Linked DNA regions of Chryseolinea soli. The protein of the gene in region 1 interacts with the protein of each later gene in a pairwise test. Links are inferred from orthologs where the notes say so. Each region holds a gene or a part of one and is shown in the gene's direction. Other genes may lie near its edges.

Region 1 (3,145 bases):
GCACGACAGACATCGCGATCTTCTACGACAACATCATCCGTCACACGGCGGTCATTCCGTTCGGAGGAAATATTGTGACCAACGACATCAAGCAGGGCTTGATGGTGTTGCCACAACAGGCCGAACAACTGAAGACGCGTTTTGGCAAGGCCATCGCCGAAGAGGCCAGCCCGAACGAGATCGTATCCATCCCGGGCATCCGCAACCGCGCGGCGAAGGAGATCTCGGTGAAGAACCTGTCGAATATCATCCAGGCCCGGATGGAAGAAGTGATCGAGATGGCGCACGCAGAGATCATCAGCTCCGGTTTTGAGAATCGCCTGGCCGGCGGCATCGTGATCACCGGCGGCGGGGCACAGTTGAGCAACCTAAAGCAGCTTGTTGAATACATGACCGGTATGGACACCCGTATCGGTTACCCGAACGAACACCTGGGCAAGAGCAAGATCGAATCGGTGAAAAGTCCGATGTATGCTACTGCCGTTGGCCTGGTGCTATCGGGTTTCCGCTCTCTGGACGAAAGAGAGGACCGTTACAAGGAGGCGCGCGAAGTGGTGAAAGCCATTAAAGTGAAGAAGCAGCCGGTAACAGCATCCAAGAATTTCTTCAACGACATCCTGAACAAAACCAAGAGTCTGTTGATCGATGACCTGGATGGAAAGAACGAATATTGAGTATTTCGGAACAGTGAGCGCGGGCGTTCGTGTAGCGTTGGCCACCCTGATCCCAAACCAAAAAAGACAACCACTAAAAAAAATCTAATCATGTTTGAAGCAGGATCATACAAATTTGAGATCCCCAAAGCCAACAACCGGTCCATCATCAAGGTGATCGGCGTAGGCGGTGGAGGGAGCAATGCGGTGAACCACATGTATAAGCAAGGCATTAAAGATGTCGAGTTCATCGTTTGTAATACCGACAACCAGGCGCTGATGAGCAGCCCTGTGCCGAGTAAACTTCAGATCGGCACCAACCTCACCGAAGGTTTGGGGTGTGGCGCCAACCCTGAAGTGGGCAAGAACGCGGCGCTGGAAAGCAAAGAGCAGATCCGCGAAATGCTCATGGGCACCAAGATGGTGTTTGTCACCGCCGGCATGGGCGGTGGCACGGGTACCGGCGCAGCTCCGGTGATCGCCAAGATTGCCAAAGACATGGACATCCTCACCGTAGGCATCGTCACCGCGCCGTTCTCTTTCGAAGGAAAGAAGAAGATGGCCGCTGCCGACCTGGGGCTCGATGCGCTGCGTCAAAACTGCGACACCGTGCTGGTGATCCTCAACGACAAACTGCGCGAGATCTTTGGAAACCTTTCCATCGGCCAGGCCTTTGCCCAAGCCGATAACGTGTTGACCACGGCCGCCAAAGGCATCGCCGAGATCATCACCCTGGCGGGCTACGTCAACGTCGACTTCCAGGATGTGCGCACCGTCATGCTGAACGCCGGCGCTGCCGTCATGGGCTCAGCCGAAACCCGCGGCGATAAACGCGCACCCAAAGCCGCCGAAGGCGCCCTCGCTTCACCGCTGCTCGACAGTCGCGACATCATGGGAGCGAAACGCATCTTGTTGTCCATCATCTCGGGTGTAGAAGCCGAATTGCAGATGGACGAGCTGACGGAGATCACCGAATACATCCAGGATCAGGCCGGCGAAGAAGCCGAAATGATCTTTGGCCACGGTGTAGATCCGGACCTCGGCGACCGCATCCGCGTCACCGTGATCGCGACAGGCTTTGCGACCGAAACAAGCCACTTGCCGGCGAAGAAAGAAGAAAAGAAAGTTCACAACCTCGATCGTTCCCAAGGCTGGCTGTTCTCGCCGGATCATTCCGTAACCGAAAACAACGACATGGGCTCGCGCCGGACACCCGAAATAAAAACGAGCGCATCCGAGGAAGAACCTGTTGAACGCGAACAAGTGTTCACCGGTCCTTTCAATCGCGTCGAACCCGTCCAACCCGAAAACACCGACGACGACGGCGAAGAAAGCCTCTTCAAAGACGACGACTTCGACGACGTCACCCCACGCTATGGCGACCAGGTGATCAACGACGAGGGTATGATGGAACTGCGCTCCACCAAACAACGCCTGCAACAGCAGGCAAAAGAGCGCCAGGAAAAAATGAAGCAGGCCCGCAAGCAAGAGATGACCAAAGAAGAATTCAACGAAAAATGGTCACTCCCGGCTTACTTGCGCCGCGGCGTGAAAATGCAGGACGTGCCCCATTCGGCCGAACCCTTCATCTCCAAATACAACTTGAACGACGACAACAATCTGTTGGGCAACAATAAATTTTTGCACGACAACGTAGACTAGACTAACTTAATAGAAAACAATAAAACACAGAGAAAGACATGCAAGACATGGCATTTCCGGCACGACAGGTGATTTACTCCATTCGTAGTGGTTGTTGGTGGTAAATATTTTTTGCCGGTGCCGGAGTGCCAATTTTTAATCGGTTGATGCGCCATTTTTTATTTGCAATTTTTGGTTTAAGCAAAGGGCGCAGTAGTTATGTAAAATGCCGGACGTGGATAACGTCCGGCGTTTGTTTTTTTGCGGGATGATGTGACGGGAAACGTTTACAAAACGATTTGAATAGTCTATTCGGGAAGTGCCCGGTTTGGCAGCATCGGCCAGTGGTTGAGGGAGATAATCTTATTCTATTCCCACCTCTTCCCCTCCCGCTTTCTCAGCATTAAATTCCCTTTTTATGACCGCATGGAGCATGAGTCCGATGACAAAACCGCTTGCCAGTCCACCGACGTGTGCAGCATTATCGGTTCCTCCCGCCAACCCCATAAGTAAGTTGTACCCTACGAAAATGAGTGTGCTCAAAAGGAATGCCTTTCCAAATTCCGATGGAAACGCCTTTGTCAGAATAAAGGCAAGGAACACACCATAGAGTCCGAATATTGCGCCCGATGCTCCAACACTTATCGTGGCGCTATACCACAAGATGCTGGCAACACTGGCGAGTAGTCCTGTCAGCAAGTAGAGGATCAGGAACTTGCTTTTGCCAAGCCAAGGTTCTAAAAAGATGCCCACGAAGAGTAGTCCGTACATGTTTGCCAGAACATGCATGAGTCCGCCGTGCAAAAAGGTGCTGGTAAGAAGTCGCCACCATTCGCCACTTTTGGTTAGTG
Region 2 (3,117 bases), 2.0 Mb from region 1 along the record:
ACAATCTTGTCGACGTAGACGCCGCCGTGAACCTGGTGAAGGAATTCGATGGCGAGACCGCGTTTGTCATCATCAAACACACCAATGCTTGTGGTGTGGCGGTAGCCCCCACGGTAAAGGAAGCCTATCTGAAAGCCTTCCAGGCCGACACCCTTTCTGCTTTTGGTGGTGTGCTGGCCACGAACAAGAAGATCGACCTGGCCTCCGCCGAGGAGATCAACAAACTTTTCTTCGAGATCCTCATCGCCCCGGCATACGACGAGGACGCCTTGGCCTTGTTGAAATCGAAAAAGAACCGGATGCTCCTGCTGCAAAAACAGTCGCTGAAGGAAACCATTCAATATAAGAGCATCCTCAACGGCGTGATCGAGCAAGACCTCGACCTAAAGACCGACGCCAAGGAAGATCTGAAGGTTGTGACGAAGCGTGTACCGAGCGCCCAGGAGGTAGACGCCCTGTTGTTTGCCAGCAAGATCTGCAAACACACCAAGTCCAACACGATCATCCTGGCAGTTGACGGACAACTTGTCGCCAGTGGCGTGGGGCAGACCTCGCGCGTGGACGCTTTGAAGCAAGCGATCGAGAAGGCGGCCGCGTTTGGCTTCGCGCTCAACGGTGCGGTGATGGCTTCGGATGCTTTCTTCCCTTTCCCGGATTGTGTGGAAATTGCTCAACAACATGGGATCAGGGCGGTCATTCAACCCGGGGGTTCGGTGAAGGATCAGGATTCTATTGCCTTTTGTGACCAACACGAAATGGCCATGGTCTTCACCGGCATCCGACACTTCAAACACTAATAATGTTGTAGTTGTTGATTACTTCTTCGAGTGTAAGTTCCGAGCGATAAATTATTTTTACTGGCGCTAAAAAACTTACATTTTTGAAGCGTAAATCTTTAATTTGGTAAATTAAATGCAATTTTGCGTTTTACCCTCCAGTATATCAGGCGTTCACTACTTTTAACAATAGGCAAAAGACATACATGGCATTTTTTGACTTCTTCACCAGCGATATTGCGATAGACCTGGGCACTGCAAACACCCTGATTATCTACAAAGATAAGATCGTAGTCGATGAGCCCTCCATCATCGCGCTCGACAAAGTGAATACGAAAGTTCTGGCCATCGGCCGGGAGGCTATGCAAATGCATGAAAAGACCCACGATCACATCAAGACCATCCGCCCCTTGAAAGAAGGCGTGATTGCCGACTTCCAGGCAGCCGAGATGATGATCCGCGGTCTCATCAAAATGATCGACACGGGCAAACGCCTGTTCCCACCGTCATACCGCATGGTGATCTGTATTCCCTCGGGCATCACCGAAGTGGAGAAGCGCGCCGTGCGCGACTCGGCCGAACATGCCGGCGCCAAGGAAGTATATATGATCTATGAACCCATTGCTGCCGCCATCGGCACGGGCATCGATATCGAGCAACCCATCGGCAATATGATCGTCGACATCGGTGGAGGAACTACCGACATCGCGGTGATCGCCCTTTCGGGGATCGTATGCGACCAGTCAATCCGCGTCGCCGGCGACACCTTCAACCGCGACATCCTGGACTATATGCGCCGCCAGCACAACCTGCTGATCGGCGAGCGCTCTGCCGAGAAAGTGAAGATCGAAGTAGGTTCGGCCTTGACGGAACTCGATGACGGCCCCCCGGACTACGAGATCCGCGGTCGCGATCTCATGACCGGTATCCCCAAGACCATCAAGATCAGCTATTCTGAAATTGCTTTCGCACTCGACAAATCCGTTTCCAAACTGGAGGAAGCCGTATTGAAAGCGTTGGAGACCTCACCCCCGGAATTGTCGGCCGACATCTACGAACGTGGCATCTACCTGACGGGTGGAGGAGCTTTGTTGCGCGGGCTCGACAAGCGCCTGGCCTTAAAGACCAAGTTGCCCATTCACGTGGCAGACGATCCGCTGCGTGCCGTGGTTCGCGGCACCGGCCAGACCTTGAAAAATATTCAACAATATCGTGCAGTATTGATGACGTAAGACATGGAGCGGCTCCTTCTGTTTGTTTATCAAAACCGCGCCTTTTTTTCCTTTCTAGCATTAGAGATTTTTTGCGCCTGGCTGATCGTGCAGAACAATCAGTACCAGGGCACCAAGTTCTTTAATTCCTCCAATGGGCTCGTCGCCACCATGAACAACTTCTCGCAAGGGGTGCGCGACTATTTCCAGCTTAGCGAAGTGAACCGGATGCTGGCCGAAGAAAACGCCGCCCTTAAAAAGCAGCTGGGCCGTCCCGGGCATCCCCTGGTCTATCCCCTGGATTCACTGACCATCCGCGACTCGGTGATGGTGAAACAATACGATTTCATCAGCGCCAAGGTGGTCAACAACCATGTTGACTTCTTTAAAAACTACATCACCATCGACAAGGGGAGAGACGCCGGCCTGGAAGCGGGCATGGGCGTGATCAGTCCTTTGGGCGTGGTGGGCAAAGTAAAAACCGTGTCCAGCCACTACAGCGTGGTCACCTCCATTTTGCACATCGACTGGATGGTGTCGGCGCTGCTGAAGCGCACCGGCGATTTCGGCACCGTGCAATGGCAAGGCAGCGATCCGGATCATATCATCCTAAAATACATTCCACCCCACGTCAAGCCCATCGTGGGCGATTCGGTGGTCACCTCCGGCTTCAATGCCATCTTCCCCGAAGGCGTCATGATCGGTGTGGTGGACGATGTGAAGCTTCGCAATGGAGCGCTTTTCTATGACCTGCAGGTGAAACTGAGCCAGGACTTCCGGAAGCTGTCTTTCGTGACCCTGGTCAAAAACAATCTGCAGCAAGAGCAGGATTCGGTGGAACAGGTTATTCTTAAACTGGAACGATGAGCAGGTTCAGCATCTTAAGCATCATATCCTTTTTCATTTACCTGTTCTACCAGGTATTGATCCTGCAAAACGTGGTGCTGTGGCACACCGCCTTTTGTTTTTTGTATGTGGCCTATCTGCTGGTGCTCCCCGTGGAAACCAACCCGCTCATCCTGATGGGCATCGGGTTTATGATGGGCTTCACGGTAGACCTCTTTTACGAGAGCATCGGGCAGCACGCATTCGCCTGCGTGCTCATTATGTACGTGCGCAACTATTGGCTC
Region 3 (3,127 bases), 2.6 Mb from region 1 along the record:
CCAGGGCGGCCAGTTCGGGAATGTCCGACACATACTCATGGAGGCCGTTCACCAGGTGAAAGCCATGCTGCAAAGCGTCTTTCAATTCGGCCCGGAGCGACTCGGGGATCACGCCGCCTTTGGTCGCCACGCCCACGATGCAATAGGTGGCTTTTTGTCCTGACTTCAGAAAGTCTTCCAGGGTAGCATAGATGGGAATGTTGCGCTTCTTGCCATCCAGCACTTCACCGGCGTCTTTGCCAGCACTTTTTGAGTCGATAAACCCCACAATGTTGAAGCGATCTGTGCCGCGGATCAAGCCATGTGCGGTTTTGGCATTGCTGCTGGCGAGGTATCCCCCCGTGATGACGATTGCGTTACTTTTCTCCATGCGGTATATTTTGAAGGTCGAAAATTTCGACTAATAAACTGAGTTTTCAAAAGAAGGCGTCGCTCAAAATAATGCCCGATCAACAGCATGAGGCCCGATTTTTGAGTAAATTTGGTTAAACCTCAAAGGCCATGAAAACCGTTCTATCCCTGGTTGTTTTCACCCTCCTGTATTGTCAAGCCAACAGCCAGTCCATTGTGGGCAAATGGCAGCTGGTCAAGCAAAGCAACTGCGTGGAAGAGGATTTGCCGCCCCAGGACGCTGAAACCGCGGCCCTGGTGGAGGACATGAAAGGCATGGCCGGGTCGATGCCCCAGGTGATCGAATTCAAAGACAACAATACCGGCCAGGAAAGCACCAAGATCGTGAGCCATAAAAAGGCCTATAACTCCAAGTCTTTTCTTTATAAATACAGCGGCGAAGGCCTCTACATCCTCGACAAAAAATCGCACACCATCATCGAGGGTTTTTCCGTGGAAAAGATCGATGCCGACTCCCTGATCATCACCAACAGCTCCCGGGTGTGTGAAACGAAGGTCTTTGTGAAGATTAAATGACGCCGTACCCCTGCCGCTCACCCTTTTTCAAGCCTGAAAAGTTCTCTTCTTTCCCTACCTTTGCCCCATGGTAGAGACCGCAAAGCGCGATATCCGGAAGCTGAAGCTCGATGAGTTGAAGGAATTCTTTGTGCAGCACGGGGAAAAGCCCTTTCGGGCCCAACAGGTGTATGAATGGCTCTGGAACAAATCGGCCAAGGATTTCGACCAGATGAGCAACCTGTCCATCGGCCTGCGCGACATGCTGAAGTCGCACTTTACCATCAATCACATCAAAGTAGACCACATGCAGCGCAGCGCCGACGGCACCATAAAGAACGCCGTGACGCTGTTCGACGGCATGGTGGTGGAATCGGTGCTCATCCCGACCGAAAAGCGCATCACGGCCTGTGTTTCCTCCCAGGTGGGCTGCAGCCTGGCCTGCAAGTTTTGTGCTACGGCTCGCTTGAAACGCCAACGCAACCTCAGCCCCGACGAGATCTACGACCAGGTGGTGGCCATCCGCGAGCAAGCCGAGTTGTTCTTCAACCGCCCCCTCACCAACATCGTGTTCATGGGCATGGGCGAACCGCTTTTGAACTACGCCAATGTGATGACGGCCATCGACAAGATCACGGCCCAAAAGGGATTGAACATGGCCTCCAAGCGCATCACGGTATCGACGGTGGGCATCGCCAAAATGATCATCAAAATGGCCGACGACAAGGTGAAGTTCAACCTCGCCGTATCGCTACACGCCGCGCTGGACAAAACCCGCTCGTCCATCATGCCCATCAACGACACCAATCCGCTGGAAGAGCTGGGCGATGCATTGCGCTATTGGTATGACAAGACCAAGCGCAAAGTGACCTATGAGTACGTGGTCTGGAAAGGCATTAACGACACCGAAGAGCATGCGCGCGCGCTGCTGAAATTCTGTAAGATCATCCCTTCGAAAGTAAACCTCATCGAATATAACCCCATCGATGACGGTGAATTTCAACAGGCCTCCGAGGAGGCCCTGAATATGTATATGGACCTGTTGGAACGGAACGGCATCACTACCCGCATCCGTAAAAGCCGCGGCAAAGACATCGATGCCGCGTGTGGCCAACTGGCCAATAAAACTTAATTTGCCCCCCGTGCATCCTAACCCAAATTAATGCTTTGGACAAGCACTTTTAACGGCGTATGAAGAGTTGGCTAAAACTCGTTTCGATCACGGTCTTGCTGGCGGTTACCGCTGGTTCGGGATGGGCACAGAAAAGAACGCGCGGCATCGTGGTGGATTCGATGTCCATGTCGGCAATGCCGGGTGTGCAAGTGATGATCAAGCGAACCAAGCGGGGCACCATCACCGACGCCGCCGGCGTGTTTGTAGTGAACACCTTGCCCACGGACACCCTGGTGCTCACCTCCCTGGGCTACCGCACGATCACGCTGCCCCTGATCTTTGAAGAAGAGGACATCATGATCCGCATGAGCGAGCGCGTGAAGATCCTCAAGGAGATCACCATCACCGGCGCCCGCATCGGCGAGAACGACATCATCCGAACCCAGCACACCAAGCCCCAGAAAATGACCGTGCGCGATGCCTTCTCCAGTCCCTGGGAGTATTTTTCGAAAGGGCAAAAGGAGCGGCGCAAAGTGGTGAAGCTCATCAACGAGAACGACCGCATCAAAACCTACATTCAGATCGTGAACGACCAAACGCTGCGGGAGACCATCATGGAGGAGTTGAACATCACGGAAACCCAATACTACAGCACCCTGGCCCGGTTCAACCAGCAAAGCCGTGATGTGTTGTATTCGACCGATCCGGAAGAAATCATCATTTCGTTGAAATCTTTCTTTGCCCGGACGTATCATTAGCGAAAGCCCCGTCGTATAGACCTATAAATCCCTGCTCAATGAAAACCGCACCGTCCTGGGTGGACAGAACCCTGTATCCTTTTACCTCACACTGGCTGAAGGTAGAGGAAAACGAACTTCACTATATCGATGAAGGCCAGGGCGAAGTACTGCTCTTTGTCCATGGCACGCCGGAATGGTCATTCGGCTTTCGCGACCTGATCAAGTCCCTGCGCGATAGCTACCGTTGCGTAGCGGTCGACCTGTTGGGCTTCGGCTTGTCGGACAAGCCCCCGGGGGAATTCTATACGTGTGCAGCGCATAGCGGGCGGTTGGAGAAATTCATTCAGCAACTGGGGTTGAAAAACAT

The links.
Region 2: the proteins of ftsZ (region 1) and D4L85_RS09835 interact in binary tests that used the Escherichia coli proteins (3 or more experiments, as listed by UniProt). The link is inferred for Chryseolinea soli from one-to-one orthologs.
Region 3: the proteins of ftsZ (region 1) and rlmN interact in binary tests that used the Escherichia coli proteins (3 or more experiments, as listed by UniProt). The link is inferred for Chryseolinea soli from one-to-one orthologs.

What each region holds. Positions count from the first base shown.
Region 1 is NZ_CP032382.1:307,542-310,686, reverse strand. Bases 54-3,039 are described here. They hold ftsZ (cell division protein FtsZ), read left to right. Parts: upstream 54-764; coding sequence 765-2,315; downstream 2,316-3,039. Other genes in these bases: D4L85_RS01070 (rhomboid family intramembrane serine protease), read right to left, coding at 2,658-3,039; ftsA (cell division protein FtsA), read left to right, coding at 54-674. Also shown: more of ftsA, read left to right, coding at 1-53; more of D4L85_RS01070, read right to left, coding at 3,040-3,145. UniProt on the Escherichia coli protein: Essential cell division protein that forms a contractile ring structure (Z ring) at the future cell division site. The regulation of the ring assembly controls the timing and the location of cell division.
Region 2 is NZ_CP032382.1:2,263,986-2,267,102, reverse strand. What follows is about bases 38-2,995. They hold D4L85_RS09835 (rod shape-determining protein), read left to right. Parts: upstream 38-982; coding sequence 983-2,008; downstream 2,009-2,995. Other genes in these bases: D4L85_RS09825 (Rod shape-determining protein MreD), read left to right, coding at 2,851-2,995; mreC (rod shape-determining protein MreC), read left to right, coding at 2,012-2,854; purH (bifunctional phosphoribosylaminoimidazolecarboxamide formyltransferase/IMP cyclohydrolase), read left to right, coding at 38-797. In the rest of the region: more of purH, read left to right, coding at 1-37; more of D4L85_RS09825, read left to right, coding at 2,996-3,117. UniProt on the Escherichia coli protein: Forms membrane-associated dynamic filaments that are essential for cell shape determination. Acts by regulating cell wall synthesis and cell elongation, and thus cell shape.
Region 3 is NZ_CP032382.1:2,889,534-2,892,660, reverse strand. The notes cover bases 49-3,016. They hold rlmN (dual-specificity RNA methyltransferase RlmN), read left to right. Parts: upstream 49-994; coding sequence 995-2,038; downstream 2,039-3,016. Other genes in these bases: D4L85_RS12500 (alpha/beta fold hydrolase), read left to right, coding at 2,817-3,016; D4L85_RS12505 (carboxypeptidase-like regulatory domain-containing protein), read left to right, coding at 2,098-2,778; D4L85_RS12515 (hypothetical protein), read left to right, coding at 502-927; D4L85_RS12520 (N-acetyltransferase DgcN family protein), read right to left, coding at 49-370. In the rest of the region: more of D4L85_RS12520, read right to left, coding at 1-48; more of D4L85_RS12500, read left to right, coding at 3,017-3,127.